4 regions of the Caballeronia sp. LP006 genome follow, and region 2 is predicted to be linked to each of the others. Evidence: predicted binding sites of a transcription regulator. Region 2 holds the regulator's gene; each other region holds the start of a gene.

Region 1 (4,185 bases), 260 kb from region 2:
TAGCTCATCTATCCGATGCAGTGCGCCCACTGCGCCTTGCACGTCTTCGCAGATAAAGCCGGTCACGCCATGATCGATCACTTCCGGCACCGAGCCGCGATTGAACGCGATCACCGGCGTGCCGCATGCCATCGCTTCGATCATCACGAGGCCAAACGGCTCGTTCCAGTCGATCGGGAATAGCAGCGCCTTTGCGCCCGACAAGAATTCCGGCTTCTGCGCTTCATTGATCTCGCCGATGAACTCGACATGCGCCTGCGACAAGAGCGGCTCGATGGTCGACTTGAAATATTCCTGGTCGACCTTGTCCACTTTCGCGGCGATCTTCAGTGGCAGACCGCTTTGCGCCGCGATCTTGATGGCCAGATCGGCGCGCTTTTCCGGGCAGATACGACCGAGGAACGCCAGGTATTCCGGCTTCTTGTGCGGCTGCGGCGTGAGCAAATCTTCAGGTAGACCGTGATAGACCGTGTTCAGCCAGTTCGCTTGCGGCAGCGGCGTGCGCTGATTGTCCGAGATCGAGATCACGTTCGCCTTCGTGAACGTGTTGAAGATCGGCTGGAGTTCAGGCAGGTCGAGACGGCCGTGCAGCGTCGTCACGAAAGGCGTGTCCATCTGCGTGAACAGCGGAAACGGCATGTAATCGAGGTGGAAGTGCAGCACGTCGAATTCATGCGCGCGGCGGCGGACGGTTTCGAGCAGGAGCATGTGCGGCGCGAGCGCGTCGCGCACGGTCGGGTCGAGGCGCAGCGCGCGCGGCCAGGCCGCATCGAGAGTCGCCTTGGTTTGCGAATCGCCACTGGCGAACAGAGTTACATCGTGGCCGAGGTCGACGAGTGCGTCGGTCAGATACGACACGACGCGCTCGGTGCCGCCGTAAAACTTCGGGGGAACTGCTTCGTGCAACGGTGCAATTTGTGCGATTCGCATAACGTGACTCTCCTGTTATTTAAGGCATTGCAGTCACGCTCCGGTCGAGCGCTCGACGCATGCCGTTCGGGCGGGCCGCGTTCGTGTAGAAGACGCCGCCCGAGACTGGCCCGGACAAGAAACTGTTCAACCGGGTTATCCCTTACTGCTCATTATCGGGATCGAGCGCGGCATTACACTTCATTTTTCAAACGCTTAACCTTGTTACAGCGCGAAACAACGGCTGTTACGAAGTCAAAAAGTGCATCGATATCAATGACGTAGACGAATTCGACGCACGCAGGGCATTGCCGCGAGGCATTGAAGTAGCACGGATCGGGCCTAAGGCATATGGGCCGGTTCTGCGCATGGCACGGGGCGATTCGTGCTCGAGGCATTTCAAGTCAGATGAGAAGCAGCCGATAGTTGAGTTTGGTGCTCCCGATTCGCTCAAACAGCCGTTCAACTATTTCGCGTAGGAATTTTTCTTACACGACGTCGCGGCTTTTCCGTCGGTAAATCGGTCGATTTATCCGATTGGCGCGCGCTCGAAGCCTCATCGACAATCGAATCCACACCATGAGCGGGGCCGAATCGCCGCAATCCAGAGCGATCCGAGCAAACGTTTCCCGCACGGCCTGACGAGCCGGGTATCGATTCGGGGAAAAGATGACGGCCAGCACAACCACCACGCTCACGGAGATTCGCGAGCTTAATCTCGCGTACTTGCTTCTGGCGCAGCAGCTATTGCTTGCGGACCGCGCTTCGGCCATGGCTCGGCTGGCGCTTTCGGACGACGTGGCGCAGTTACTGGCTTCGCTTTCGCCCGCGCAGGCGGTGAGGGTGGCGTCGTCGAGCCATTTGCTGTGCCGCTTTCGCTTCGACGATCACGCCATCCTTTCTTCCCTCGACGAAAAGGACAAAAGCGCAGCGCCGGACGCGACCCTCCTCGCGGATGCATTGGCGATAGAGGCCGGCTGATCTGCGCGTTGATTCGAGCCGATCACGGCGGCGTTTGCGTTCCACGTTCACAGCGCTGACCGAACGCAACGGCGCGCAGCCGGCATGAACCGATCAGACGAGCGGCCGCCGTGCCAACACCTCGTAAGTTGGTCGGCATACGTCTGCGGCCCATGACAGGCGACCCATGCAGTGAGCCGCCTCGCTGCCAGATCGACGCACGTCTCGCGGTCAACTCGTCTTTAACCACGAACAACTGGCTTATCGCGAAGAGATATACGCCGCCATCGCCCGCACGAAAAGGCACTCGCACCGTAGCGTCCCCGCGCGCCATGCGCCATTGCGCCGCATGTCGTCAGAGCCCCATCCCACGCGGGTTTTAGCGTTTGCCTCACCTCCCGGTCATGCACCAAAGTTTTCCCTTGCCGTGCCGTAAACCCACATAACGGCGGTCATCCCGCAACTACCTTGAGGACTCGACTGTGCTGATTTTCGTTGGAACGCTCGTGACATTGCTGTCCGTATTCGGCGGTTACGCGCTCGAAGGCGGCCACCTTGGCGCGCTCGTGCAACCGGTCGAAATCTTGATGATCGCGGGCGCGGGTGTCGGCGCATTCATCCTCGGTAACGGCATCAAGACGATCAAGTCGACGCTGCGCGTCATTCCCACGCTGTTCAAGGGCTCCAAGTACAACAAGGATGTGTACATGGAACTGATGGGCCTGCTCTACGTCCTGCTCGCCAAGGCGCGCAAGGAAGGCACGCTCACCCTCGAAAGCGATATCGACGATCCCCATAAAAGCCCGATTTTCGGTCAGTACCCGAAGATTCTCGCGGATGAGCACATCGTCGAATTCCTGACGGATTATCTGCGGCTGATGGTCGGCGGCAACATGAACGCGTTCGAGATCGAAAGCCTCATGGACGAGGAAATCGAGACGCATCACGCCGAAGGCGAAGCGCCCGCACAAGCGCTGCACAAAGTGGGCGACGCCATGCCCGCGTTCGGTATCGTCGCGGCCGTCATGGGCGTCGTGCACACGATGGCTTCCGCCGATCAGCCGCCCGCGATTCTCGGCGAGATGATCGCGCAGGCGCTCGTCGGCACCTTCCTCGGCATTCTGCTTTCGTATGGCTTCATCGGCCCGCTCGCGGGCGTGGCGGAGCAGCGCGTGGCCGAGCAGACCAAGATGTTTCAGTGCATCAAGGTGACGATCCTTGCGAGTCTGAACGGCTATGCGCCCGCCATCTCGGTGGAGTTCGGCCGCAAGGTGCTGTTCTCGACCGAGCGCCCGTCGTTCTCCGAACTGGAAGAACACGTGCGCCGCGTCCGCGCGAAGTGAAGCGAGGAACGACGCCATGAGCTCACCCGACAAAGACCGGCCAATTTTCATCAAGCGAATCGTCGCGGGCCGCAAGGGACATCACGGCGGCGCGTGGAAGCTCGCCTACGCGGACTTCATGACCGCGATGATGGCGTTCTTCCTGCTCATGTGGCTTCTGAGTTCGACTTCGCCGGTGCAACGACGCGGTATCGCCGAATACTTCAACACGCCGCTCAAGGCCGCGATGGTCGGCGGCAAGACCGTCGGCATGGACTCCAGCATCATCATGGGCGGCGGGCGCGATCTGTCGAGTCCCGAGCCCGGCACGGTGCGCACCACCGAAGGCAATACGCCGTTCGCGGTGCGTTCGTCGGCAAGACCCGATGAAGCCGCGTTGAGACAAGCCGAAGGCGAGATCGAACGCCGCGAGCAAGAGCGCCTGCACGACCTCCAGGTGAAGCTCATGTCGGCCGTCGAGGCCAACCCGACCTTGCGCCAGTTCAGGCAGCAGATACGCATCGATTCGACCCAGCAGGGCTTGCGCATCGAGATTGTCGATACCCAGAAGCGGCCCATGTTCGCGCTCTCCAGCGACTCCGTGCAGCCGTACATGCGCGACATTTTGCGCGAGATAGGCAAGACGCTGAACGACGTGCCCAATCGAATAGTCGTGCAAGGACATACGGATGCCGTGAAGTACGCCGGCGGCGACAAGGGCTACAGCAACTGGGAACTGTCGGCGGACCGCGCGAACGCGTCGCGGCGCGAGCTGATCTACGGCGGCATGGACGAAGCGAAGGTGCTGCGCGTGCTCGGGCTTGCATCGACGCAGAACCTGAATCGCAAGGACGCGATGGACCCGGAAAACCGGCGCATCAGCATCATCGTGCTCAACCGGCGCGCGGAGAGCGCCATGTTGCGCGACGACGGCGCGCCGCCCGCGACATTCGACAACGCGGCGGGCGCGGCTCCCGTGCTGGACAAACTCGCG
Region 2 (4,185 bases):
AAGACGACGACCACGGCAAAGCTCGCGGCGCGCTGTGTGATGCGCTTCGGCGCCAGCAAGGTCGCGCTCCTGACGACGGACAGCTACCGGATCGGCGCGCATGAACAACTGCGCATCTTCGGCAAGATTCTCGGCGTCTCGGTGCATGCGGTAAAGGACGGCGCCGACCTGCAACTCGCGCTCTCCGAACTGCGCAACAAACATATCGTGCTGATCGACACGATCGGCATGAGCCAGCGCGATCGCACGGTCTCCGACCAGATCGCGATGCTGTGCGGCACGGGTCAGCCGGTGCAACGCTTGTTGCTGCTGAACGCCACGAGCCACGGCGACACGCTCAACGAAGTCGTGCAGGCCTACAAGAGTGCGCCGGACCAGCCGCCGCTCGCGGGCTGCATTCTGACCAAGCTCGACGAGGCGACCAACCTCGGCAGCGTGCTCGATACGGTCATCCGCTACAAGCTGCCGGTGCATTACGTATCGACCGGTCAGAAGGTGCCGGAGAACTTGTACGTCGCAACCAAGCGTTTCCTCATCAAGAGCGCGTTCTGCATTCCGCGCGATGGCTCGCCTTTCGTGCCGCAAGACGACGATGTGCCGGCGCTTCTGTCCGCACTGTCCGCACGCGCCACGACCGAACTGCATGGAGTCCATTTTGGATAAGTTCGTGCTCGATCAGGCTGAAGGCCTGAGAAGGCTGCTGACGCGCGCCAGTTCTCGCGTGGTGGCTGTAGTGGGCGGACCGGCGGGCATCGGTTGCACGTCGGCGGTAGTGAACCTCGGCGCGGCGTTGTCCGTGCATGGCAAGGATGTGCTCGTCATCGACGAGCGGCATAACGCGGGCTCGGTCAGCCGCATGGCGGGTGTGGATGGCGCGGGCGCGCTCTCGGCGGTGATGTCCGGCCGTCGCGAACTGCAGGATGTCGCGGTGCGCACGCCGATGGGTTTTTCGCTGATCGCCGCACCGCGCGATGAACGTATCAGCCACGACGCAGCGCAAGCACGCGCGCTGCTCGACGGCCCCGCGGATATCGTGCTGATCGATGCGCAACTCGATCGTAATGGCGCGCTCTCGTCGCTCGCGGCGCAGGCGCATGACTTTCTGATAGTGACGCGGGTAGCCGCGTCGGCGATCACCGAGGCGTATGCGTGCATGAAGCGCTTGCACTACGCCCACGCGATCGGCCAGTTCCGCGTGCTGATGAATCACGTGCAGGACGCAGCCGATGCAGCGGTCGCGTTCGACAACCTCTCGGGTGTCGCGAGCCGTTATTTGGCCGTGTCGCTCGTGCAGGCAGGGTATGTGTCCGAGGATGCGCGCGTCGCTCGGGCGAGGGAGCTCTCTCGGTGTGCGGTGGAAGCGTTTCCGGCTACGGCCGCGGCGCGCGACTACCGCTACATCGCAGCCGAGCTGCTGCACTGGCCGATGCGTCCCGCGCCGTTTTCGCGCGGCGACGAAGCGAGCCAGTACGACGCGCACATTCCGGTTGGCGAGTCTGGTGAAAGCGGACGGAAAGCGGCGCACCGAGCGGCGGCGTTTTCCGATCATGCAATGAGCAGCACGGCGTCGATGTGATATTGAAAGGTGAACAGGATGTATAACGCCCAAGGCAAACTCTCGCAGTCCGACGTGCTTACGAAATATGCGCCGCTCGTTCGCCGCCTCGGACTCCAGCTCGTCGCCAAAATGCCGGCGAGCGTCGATCTCGACGATCTGATCCAGGCCGGCATGATTGGCCTCCTCGATGCGGCTAGCCGCTACAAGGAAGATCAGGGCGCCCAGTTCGAAACCTACGCAAGTCAGCGTATTCGCGGCGCCATGCTCGACGAGTTGCGCGCCAATGACTGGTTGCCACGCAGCATGCGCAAGACATCGCGCGAAGTGGAGTCGGCGGTACACAAGGTGGAACAGAACCTTGGCCGTTCAGCCAGCGAGACCGAAGTCGCCGAGCACATGAAGATGCCGCTCGACGAGTATCAGTCGATGCTGCAGGACTTGCATGGCAGCCAGTTGATCTATTACGAAGACTTCGACCGCTCGGCGGACGACGAGCCGTTCCTCGACCGTTACTGCGTCGATCGTTCGGACCCGCTGTCGGCGCTTCTGGACGACAGCCTGCGCGGCGCGCTGATCGAAGCCATCGACAAGTTGCCGGAGCGCGAGAAGCTGCTCATGAGCTTGTACTACGAGAAGGGCCTCAACCTGCGCGAAATCGGCGCGGTGATGGAAGTGAGCGAGTCGCGCGTGTGCCAGTTGCATAGCCAGGCCGTGGCGCGTTTGCGTGCGAAGCTGCGGGAACAGTCGTGGACTAGCGTCGAGGCTTGAGTTCCGAGTTGTAGAGGCGCGCGAAGCCCCGAACCGGGGCCGCGCGCTTTTTGCTCTTGCCTTTGCAAAGGCGCTCGAATGCGCGCGGATGGGCTCAATGCATCTCGAAGTCGCGCGCCTCGGCGAACACCGTCTTGCCTTCGCCGAGACTCTTTGCGCGATACATCGCGCGATCCGCGGCTCTCAGCACGGCGGTGATATCGGCGTCATGCGCTTCTGCCGCGCTCGACAGCAAGCAGGCGCCGATACTCGCCGATACGCTCACTGGCCGCTCCTGCACCAGCGTGAGGTCGGCGAGCGCCGAATGGATGCCATCGGTGAGCGTGAGCACCGCGCTGCGATCGCGCATGTTGCGCGCGAGCACGACGAACTCGTCGCCGCCCAGCCGCGCGATGGTGTCGGTCTTGCGCATGCGCCGTGCAAGCAATTGCGCGAACGACTGCAACAGCACGTCGCCGACCGCGTGACCGTAGGTATCGTTCACGCCCTTGAAGCCGTCGAGGTCGATCAGTAGCAGTGCGCTGGTGTTCGCGTCGGCGGCTTCGGGCGCGGACATCGCGCGATTCACGGTTTGTTCGAGCGCGTAACGGTTATAGAGGCCCGTGAGCGGGTCCGTCGATGCCTGCCGCGCCAGCACGCGATTCGCGCTGCCAAGCCTGTCGACCAGCACACTCAGATACACCGACGCGCCCAGCACGCTCAGCGCGAGCCCGAGCGCGGCGGCGCGGTTTGCCACCCACCACGGTTGCCACAACGCCAGCGCGACGATCGCGACGAGCGCCATCGCGCACGAAATGGCGAGCGTGCGCTTGCCGTAGCGGCATCCCGAGCCGATCAGAAACCAGAACACCACCCACAGCAGCGGCAAGGCGAGCGTGCCGCAGAGAAAGAACATCGCGCCGAGCAACGCCTGATCGAGGATAGTGGTGATGACGAGCCGGACGTTGGACAGCGCCATCATCCGGCTGACGAGCAATAGTGTGATTGCACCGTAGGACACGTAGAGCGCGATCAACCGCGTGATCAGCGACGCGTTGGCCGAAGGGTGCCGCCACGCATACACCGCATAAGCCAGCAGAACTGCCGCTCCCATCCCGATACGCAGCATGGCTTGCTCGCGTTCGGGATTCCGGTTGCCGGACCATGCGAAGGCATAGGCCCGGCGTGCCGGTTGATGCGCCTGCTCCATACTGAACCCCTGGTGGTGATTTCTTGCTGTTATGGTCTTTTGCGCGTGTCTTTGCTGTCGCGCTTTTGTCTTATTGCGGCCCGGTCGCGATGTTCGTCTCCGACGACTGGTATTTTGCAACGTTTTGCCAAGCTGCTGTGAATCGTGTAAGAACGCATCTCGGACAGATGATTAACGGCGTTTTCTGCGGATGCTTCAGTGCTATGAGCGACGACTTTTCTCTCGCTGGCGAATGGCTGGCGGTCTGTAATGGCGATGACGTGCCGGCGGGTTCGACGCGAGCGTTCATCGTCGCGGATGAGCGCATCGTCGTATGGCGCGATGCCGAAGGCGTGGCGCATGTCTGGCGTGACTACTGTCCGCATCGCGGCGCGCAACTGTCGCTGGGCACGGTGACGAACGATCAGCTCGTGTGTCCCTATCACGGCTGGCGCTACGACACGCTTGGTCAGTGCGTGCTGATTCCGTCGAATCCGTCGCTTCGGCCTTCGAAACGCGCGTGCGCCACCGCGTTCGTCGCCGAGGAGAAATACGGCGTCGTGTGGATGTGCTTCGGCGAGCCCGCGCACGCGCTCGATTTCTTTCCCGAAGCCGCGATTCCGGGCGGACGGCGCATCAACCTTGCGCCGCAGACGGTGAAGTCATCCGCGCCGCGTGTCGTCGAAAACTT
Region 3 (4,185 bases), on a different contig from region 2:
ATCGACGAGCTCACGCGCCCGGCAATTTGCCCGTGCATCGCAAGTCCTGGCACGAGCGTGGGTTCCATGGCGCGCGGCCGCCCAATGGCCGCGCGCGCCGGTAACGTCAACGTCGGTTATTGCGCGAGCGCCGAGTGCTTCATCAACGTCGCCGCAGCGGACGACGATGAAGCCGGGTTCTGCCCGGTAATCAAAAGGCCATCGGTGACGACATAAGGTGCCCAGTCTTCGAGCTTCGAATAGATGCCGCCCTTCGCCTTGAGTTCGTCTTCAACGAGGAACGGCACGACATCGGTCAGTCCGACCGCGGCTTCCTCGGAGTTGGTGAAGCCCGTGACTCGTTTGCCTTCGACAAGCGGTGCGCCCTCCGGCGTGCGGACATGGCGCAGCACGCCAGGTGCGTGGCAGACCAGCGCGACAGGCTTGCCAGCGGCCAAGAAGGCTTCGATCAGGGCGATCGAGTTTTTGTCTTCGGCCAGGTCCCAGAGCGGACCATGACCGCCCGGATAAAACACGGTATCGAAATCGGCTTGCGAGACGAGATCGAGCTTTACCGTGCTGGCAAGCTGCGCGGTAGCCTGCGAATCGGCTTCGAAACGATGTGTCATCTCGGTCTGATTGGCCGGCTCGTTGCTCTTCGGGTCGAGCGGCGGCTGACCACCTTTAGGCGATGCCAGCACGATTTCCGCGCCCGCATCCCTGAAGGCGTAGTAGGGTGCGGCCAGCTCTTCGAGCCAGAAACCCGTCTTGCGGCCCGTGTTGCCGAGTTGGTCATGCGAGGTCAGAACCATGAGCACTTTCATGTTGCATCTCCGTGGGTGAGTAAGGCGAAACCGTAAAGAAGGTTGATGGGGTTAGTAGACCAGTCGTCTAGTAAATGCTTCAAAAAAAGCACCTCTAAAGAAGTGCTGGCACCTCGCTCCCTGCTTCGTCAGGGAGCAAGTCGCAAGATCTGCTGCGTTGTCGTCGTCGCCACTTCAAACGGCTGCGTGTTGCGAACAATCTTCACCATGATGCTGGCGCCGAGCCACAGTTGATACAAGCTCTGCGCGACGCTTTGCGGATCACCTTCGATCGAAAGCGAGCCTTCCGCCACACCGATTTCGATTGCACTTGCAAGACGGCTAACGATCCCCGCCGTGCCGCGCTTCAGCGTGGCGCGCATGGCCTCCGACATGTCCGCCACTTCGGCGCCGAGCTTGACCGCGAGACATTTGCCCTGGCAATCGAAGAAGGACTGGGTTTCTTGCCAGATGCTCCAGTAGTTCGTCAGCCGCTGCGCCATGCTCAGTCCGGGCTGCGCTAGCGTCTGGTCGAGGTCGTTCAGGTAGTCCTCGAAATAGCGTTCCAGGAGCGCCACGCCGAACGCATCCTTGGAGCCAAAATAATGATAGAACGAGCCCTTCGGCACGCCGGCTTCCGTGAGAATCTCATTCAGGCCGACGGCGGAAAAGCCTTTGGCGCCGATCAACCGTTGACCGACGGTAATGATGTTTTCGCGGACGTCGACGGTTTCTGATGTGTTTGCGGTAGGCATGGGTGGACTTTAGCTTATAGTAGACCAGTCGTCTAGTATTTTAAGAAATTTCTTGCCCTCGCAGACGCCAAGTCCGGTCTATGTGCGATTCCTCACACTTTGTTTCAATTTGTTGCAAATACACGGGAGGCTTACTGGATAAGGCTTTGCGGGCTGGACGAGGTTGCGAGGGTGTCGGCAGGCCGCCGGGCTTGGTAAAGATTTCAAGCCCCACTCCGTTAAAGAACTCAACAGACAAGGAGCCGAAGCCATGAAGATCGAATCGAACAACACGCCCGCCGCACTCCAATCCGACACCTTTCGCGTAGCAAGCAAACGCGATGTGCAGGCTACGGGCGGCGTGCAGCAAACCAGCGCGACCAACGCAACCAGTTCGAAAGTGACGTTGTCCTCGTTGTCGTCTATGCAAGTCACGGGCGGCGCGGACATCGACACGGCGAAGGTCGAATCGATCAAGGCGGCTCTGCGTGATGGAACCTACAAGATCGACTCGGGCAAGATTGCGAGCGGCATGTTGAGCACCGCAGGCGATTTGCTCAAGACGACGATGCGTTGATGGGTGGTTAAGCGGGAATGGAGCGCGGGCGGCGTAGCGCAAAGCGTCGGGGGACAAAACCAAATGCCCCGTTCAAATGGCATGGCCGATTCTGCAGATTCGTAGTCGAGCGGACCGACGCGTAGTGAGCCCGACACCAATCACTCGCCTGGCGGCCCATACATCTTCGGATTTCTGCGCGGCGCCTCGACACGCTCTGAATGTGAATGATCAGTCGATGCCGGAGCTTGGGTGGCCGACCCTTCGGCTCCAACGCTATTCTCCGGCGATGCCGGCGCACCAGGCACCGCGCATCCCGCCAAAACGATTAGCAACGTCCCAAGCGCGGCTTTCAACATTTTGCACCCGGCATTAACGCACATTGGCAATCGCGGGCATCTCTTTGAACGAGGGCTTGGCGAACAAATAGCCTTGCATCAGGCTCACGCCGGCTGCTTCCAGAAAATCGCGCTCGCCTTGCGTCTCGATGCCTTCCGCGATCACGCGAATTCCCAGATCACTGCAAATCTTCAAGACGCCGGCAACGATCCGCTGACGCACGGTGTCGGTGTCGATGTCGCGCACCAATGCCATGTCGAGCTTGATCAAGTCCGGCTGAAAGTCGGCGAGCAGTGTGAGCCCTGAATAACCCGCGCCGAAATCGTCGATCGCGGTCTGAAAGCCGAACGATTTATACGCGCGGAAGATCTGCACCAGATGCGAACGGCTAATGATGTTTTCACCTTCGATGGTTTCGAAGATGATCTTATTCGCCGGGAAGCCGTGTTTCTCGGCGGCCTCGAAGGTACTGCGAATGCATGCCGCAGGCTGATAAACCGCGTTCGGCATGAAGTTGATCGACAGAAAGCTGTCCATGCCCATGCTTGCCGCCTGCTCGATTGCAGTCGTGCGGCAACGCTGATCGAAGTTATAACGGTTCGAGTCGTCGACCTGCGACAACACCGAACCCGCCGATTCGCCATTCGGCCCGCGTACGAGCGCCTCGTAGGCATAGGGACTGCCCGACCGCACGTCGACGATAGGCTGAAACGCAAAGGCCATTTCGATCTGCGCCACTTCGGGGCTATTGCAGCCACCGCAGCGAACGGGGCCGTTTGCCGGCTGTCCCGCCTCGTGAATTTTGATCATGTTTCGTTCGTCTGAAAAGTTGGTCTCTGAAGCGACCGCTTGCCATCACGCCGGCCTTCAATATATCGGACGATGGGACGCGCTTCTTTAACTTCCGGCACCTCCCGCGCTCGCCATGATCCACTTCTCGAAGGAAACCACGGCGTCATCCCCGACGCGGTCTGCGTTGATCACCAGTGTGTAATCGGCCGCGCGCCACGCCGGCGCCGCGATCGGGCATACGAGTCGGCCTTCGGCGATATCGCGTCCGATCAGCGGCAACGACGCGAGCGCCACGCCGAGCCCCTCCGCTGCAGCAGCGAGTTGCAGATATGTGTGCTCGAACTCGACATGCCGGGCCGCGCGCAAGTCCGCCGCGCCCGCCTCCTTGAGCCACGACGACCAACTCGTGCGCGTGCTGGCGGAATGCAGCAGCGCGTGATGACGCAGATCCGCGACGCTTGCTATGGGACGCTGACGCAGCAGCGCGGGGCTGCACACCGGCAGGCGCACATCGGCCATCAACGAGCGCGATACGACGCCCGCACCTTGTTCGTGACCCGAGCGTATGCCGATATCGAAGGCATCGCCGATATACCGCAACTTGCGCGACGTGGTCGACAACCTGACGTCGATATCGGGAAAGCGCGCCTGAAAGTCGGCGAGACGCGGCAGCAGCCAGCACAACGCGAAGCTCGCCAGCGCGTTCACGCGCACGACGCCGGACACGCGGCGCGTGAATTCGTCGTGCCTGAGGCGCGCTGCTCCGCGTGTGAGACGTTCGAACGCGCTGCTCACGTCGTTGAGGAGTGCCGCGCCTTCATCGGTAAGTTGAACGCCGCGCGCGCGCCGCTCGAACAACGGCACGCCGAACCAGTCTTCGAGCAGCCGTATTTGCTTGCCGACCGCCCAATGAGTGACATGCAGGTCGGCCGCCGCCGCGGCGAAGCTTCCATGCCGGGCGACCGCTTCGAAATTGCGCAAC
Region 4 (4,185 bases), 250 kb from region 2:
GGCTGTTGTTCAGTTGCGCGGCTACGCCCGTGCTCGAATTGAAGAGCGATGCCACCGCGCCCGAGTTGCTCGACAATGCCGCGGTCAACGCGTCTTCGTCGGTCTTGAGCGTGCCGTCCGGTTGCAGCGTAATGCCGATCGATGCAAGGTTCACCTGGCTCGTGCCGGAACCCACGCCCTTGGCAATCGTGCTGGAAAGGGCGTTGCGAATGGTGTTCATCATCGAGTCGCCGAGCAGCGCGCCGCCTTGCGAACCGGCTGCCTGGGTCGAGTCGAACGAAGTCAGCGACGCGGCCGTCGTGATGAAGTTGTTGTACGCGGTGACGAAGCCATCGATGGCCGTCTTCTGCGTGGCCGTGTCCTGCGCGATGGTCAAGGTCTGCGTCGTGCCGACCGCATCCGACGTGAGATTCAGCGTCACGCCGGACAGCGCCGTCGTGACCGCATTGGTCGAGCTGCTGGCAGGCGTGCCCGCGATGGTGAAGTTGGCGTCCATGCCGGCCGTCGTCTGCGTCCAGTTCGACGAGCTGATGGCCGTCTGCGCCGGAACCGCATTGCCGTTCGAGTCTGTCGTGGCGGCGCTCAACGTCGATGCCACGTTGAGTTTGGACAAACCGTTGTCGTCGGGCGTCGTGCCGTCGGACTGCATGTTCGGCGTGACCGCCACGGTAATGCCGTTGGCCTGGCCCGTCGACGCCGAGCGCAGCACGAGGTGCGCGCCATCGGTGCCGTTGACGACCGCCGCCGTGATGCCGGGGTTACCGCTTGCCTTGTTGATCGCGGACGCAATGCCCGCGAGCGTGTTGTTCGAAGAGTCGATGCTGATCGACATGTCCTTGCCGCCCACCGACAGCTTCATCGTGCCCGTGCCGAGTTGCGCGGTGCTGGTGAACGCGGTGGAGGTAAGCGATTGCGAGGTGGCGATATTGCTGACCGCGACCGAATAAGTGCCCGCGACCGCGCCGGTGCTGGCCGTGCCGGTCAGACCCTTGCCGCTGCCGGTCGCCGTGAAGGCGCCGAGCGTCGTGCCGTCCGCGAGCGAACTCACCGAGCTTTGCAAAAGCGACAGCACGGACTTGAGCGTGCCGACCGCGGTGAGCTGGGTGTTGTCCTTGGTTTGCTTGGCTGTCAGCGCATCCGTCTGTCCGGCGACCTTCGCGTTGACGATGGCGGTGACGAGCGAGTTCACATCCATCGTGGAGTTGGTCGAGCCACTGATGATCGACTGCGCGGCCTGCTGGACGGCGCTGGTCGGATCGACCGTGGATGCCGAAGTGGTTGCTACCGTGGACATGTATGGCTCCGTTTCTGGCTTCTTGCCGTGAGCGGTTGAAGATGCGTTTTACTGCGCCGTCAGCAGGCGACTCGTCATGAAGGCGCCTCTGGCGGAAATGCAAATCGGGAGGCAAGCCTCCCTGGGTACGTCGCCGGCGCGCCGTGATCGAGACGCGCCGGTTACTGCGTCGGCGATGCTTAGCCGAGGAGCTTCAGAACCTGCTGGGGCATCGAGTTCGCTTGCGCCAGAACCGAGATACCAGCTTGTTGCAGAACCTGAGCCTTCGAGAGGTTCGCGGTTTCCTGCGCGAAGTTCGCGTCGGTGATCTGCGACTGAGCGGACGACAGGTTGGTCGACTGCGCGGTCTGGGTAGCGGCAACCGAGCTGAAGCGGTTCTGCACGGCGCCCAACTGAGCTTGCAGCGAGTTCACTGCATCCAGTGCGTTGTCGACTGCCTCGATTGCGGACGATGCGCCGTTCGCCTTGCTGATGTCGATTTGCGACACTTGCGGCGGCGTGTTGTTCGCGGTCAGCGCGCCGACTTCGGACGTTTGAGCTGCAGTTGCCGAAGGAACGTTGGTGCTGTTCAGGCTGATGCTCGTGCTGCCTGCGGACAGACCCGTGAACACGTTCGACGAGGCGAACGAGCTGCCGAGCGCCTTGTTGTCCTGGTCGGTGAACGTGTAGCCGCCGGAGCCGTCAGCGATGACGTTGACCGACGTGATCGTTGCCGAGCTGGCAGCTGCGGATGCACCCGTGTTGCCCAGGCTCAGACCGTCGACCGTGCCGATGACCGTGCCCTTCTGCGGGTTGCTGCCGCCGAGCGACAGAGCCGAGACGTTTGCTGCCGAGCCGAGGTCGATCGTGATCGACTGGCCGACGTTCGCGCCAACCTGGAACGTCTTGCTGCCGGCGGTGCCGTCGAGCAGGTTCGTGCCGTTGAACGTGGTTTGCGACGAGATACGGTTGATTTCGCTGATACGCTGCGTCACTTCTTGTTGCAGCGAGGTCTTGTCAGCCGTCGACAGCGAGCCGCTCGATGCTTGCACGGCCAACTGACGGATACGCTGAAGGTTGTCCGTGATCTGCGACAGACCGCTCGAAGCCGTCTGAACCATCGACACGCCGTCGTTCGCGTTCGAAACGCCTTGGTTCAGGCCGTTGATCTGCGAGGTCATGCGCGAAGCGATTGCGAGGCCAGCTGCGTCGTCTGCTGCGCTGTTGATGCGCTTGCCCGACGAAAGACGCGTGATTGCCGACGACAGTGCGCTTTGCGTGCCGTTCAGGTTTTGCTGAGCGACCAGCGAGTTGATGTTGCTATTGATACCGATCATTTTGTTTCTCCGATGAGGCCTGGCGCATTTATCTGAGTTGATAACGCCATCGTTTGGCGGAAGCGTCCGTCGTTTGTTTGTTTGGCCGCTTGTTTAGGTTTTCGGCCCGTGCTAGGCAAACTTTAGTGCTCGATTCGATTTGCCTGATAAATAGCTGGAAATCCGTGCTAAAGCTTGCCCAGCGGGGCTCTGCTGCCGATGCTCGCGGTTTTTGAATGCCCCGTCTGAGAGCTTTAACGGCAGACGGAGCGACTTCTTTCGTTAAAAATTCGCTTCAGACGTCGAACGTGGCCGCAGCCTTGCCGGCGCACCAGCGCTGCCACATCTGGCGCATGCTGGCGGAGAGCGCGCGGGCCACCGTGTCGGGCTGGAACCCCGGCGACTGCAGGCAGCGCTCGCGCATGCCGGCGCGGATCTGCGCGAGTTCTTCGACCCGGCCCGCCCATTCGATGCCCTTCGCGACGAAGTCCGCGCGGTCGCGAGCCACGAAGTCACCGAGGCCCGTGTTGGAAAGCACCGACGTGCTGCCTCGGCTCGCGATCAGTTCGCCGGGCAAGGTGAGCGTGGGCACGCCCATCCACAGCGCCTGCATGGTGGTGACGCCGCCCGCGTAAGGGAACGTGTCGAGCGCGATATCGGCGTCGAGGTGATGCGCGAGATAGCGCACGAGCGACGAGCGCTGACGAAACTCGAGCCGGCTCACATCGATTCCTTCCTTCTCGAACCAATCGATCAGAATCGTGTGGCTGTCGTCGCGCGGCACGCCTGCGATCAACATGCGCGCATGCGGCACCGCGCGCAGCAGTTCCGACCACAGCGCGATGGTGCGCGGACGCAGTTTGTTGAAGCGGTTGAAGCTGCCGAAAGTGATGTGGCCGTTGGTGAGCGCGGGCAACGCGTTGAGCGCCGGCGCATGTTCCGAGGGCTTGAAAGGCGCATACGCCGGCAGATAAGCCAGCTTTTCGACGAACTGACCGTCGATCTGTTCTTCAGGCACATAGTGGCGATCGCCGATGTAGTAATCCATCGCGGTCATGCCGGTCGTGCCGAGATAGCCCATCCACGTTGCCTGGATCGGCGCGGGTTTGCGCGCGAAAGTCAGCAGGCGGTTATAGGCCGTGTGCCCCGAAAGATCGATCAGCACGTCGATGCCGTCCGCGCGAATCTTGTCGGCGAGCGCGGCATCGCTACAACCCGAGACGTCGTGCCAGCGCGGCACGATATCGCGCAGCGTGCGCGTGACCTCGTCGGTCACCGAGCGGTTGTAGTACGCGTGCACCCTAACGCTGGGATCGTTCACGAGATAGCGGAACACCGGCTCGATGAAGACAGCCACCGGATGCTGGTTGTAGTCGCCCGAGACGAAGCCCACGCGAATGCAGCGGTTCGGGTCCGGCTGGTTCCGATGCTTCTTCCACGTTGATTGCAGCGGCTTCGCGCATTGCTCGGCGAAGTACAGATGCTGCTCGAAGTACGCCTTCCGGTCGATTTCTTCCTTGTGCGACAAGCAGAACAACAGGTTCTCGTGCGCGCTGTCGCAAGTTGGATCGAGTTCGATCGCGCGACGCGAATGCT

What was found. Region 2 encodes FliA, which starts transcription of late flagellar genes. Its sites were predicted from a motif close to CTAAAGTTTNNNNNNNNNNNGCCGNTA; they were not measured.
Region 1: motA (flagellar motor stator protein MotA) is a predicted target of FliA. The motif match lies at 2,279-2,305, and genes of this name have one in related genera.
Region 3: flgM (flagellar biosynthesis anti-sigma factor FlgM) is a predicted target of FliA. The motif match lies at 1,732-1,758, and genes of this name have one in related genera.
Region 4: P9250_RS19320 (flagellin) is a predicted target of FliA. The motif match lies at 2,710-2,736, and genes of this name have one in related genera.

What each region holds. Positions count from the first base shown of each region.
Region 1 covers NZ_JARTVW010000005.1:573,095-577,279, forward strand. Annotated here, with positions in the region: gene P9250_RS19375 (glycosyltransferase family 4 protein) at 1-930, opposite strand, end outside; gene flhD (flagellar transcriptional regulator FlhD) at 1,579-1,890, shown strand; gene motA (flagellar motor stator protein MotA) at 2,352-3,212, shown strand; gene motB (flagellar motor protein MotB) at 3,229-4,185, shown strand, end outside.
Region 2 covers NZ_JARTVW010000005.1:309,387-313,571, reverse strand. Annotated here, with positions in the region: gene flhF (flagellar biosynthesis protein FlhF) at 1-663, shown strand, start outside; gene P9250_RS18150 (MinD/ParA family protein) at 656-1,576, shown strand; gene P9250_RS18145 (RNA polymerase sigma factor FliA) at 1,595-2,326, shown strand; gene P9250_RS18140 (diguanylate cyclase) at 2,421-3,515, opposite strand; gene P9250_RS18135 (aromatic ring-hydroxylating dioxygenase subunit alpha) at 3,719-4,185, shown strand, end outside.
Region 3 covers NZ_JARTVW010000003.1:1,168,814-1,172,998, reverse strand. Annotated here, with positions in the region: gene P9250_RS09980 (type 1 glutamine amidotransferase domain-containing protein) at 117-803, opposite strand; gene P9250_RS09975 (TetR/AcrR family transcriptional regulator) at 932-1,537, opposite strand; gene flgM (flagellar biosynthesis anti-sigma factor FlgM) at 1,788-2,093, shown strand; gene P9250_RS09965 (EAL domain-containing protein) at 2,445-3,221, opposite strand; gene gcvA (transcriptional regulator GcvA) at 3,309-4,185, opposite strand, start outside.
Region 4 covers NZ_JARTVW010000005.1:560,250-564,434, forward strand. Annotated here, with positions in the region: gene fliD (flagellar filament capping protein FliD) at 1-1,294, opposite strand, end outside; gene P9250_RS19320 (flagellin) at 1,474-2,610, opposite strand; gene P9250_RS19325 (tetratricopeptide repeat protein) at 2,885-4,185, opposite strand, start outside.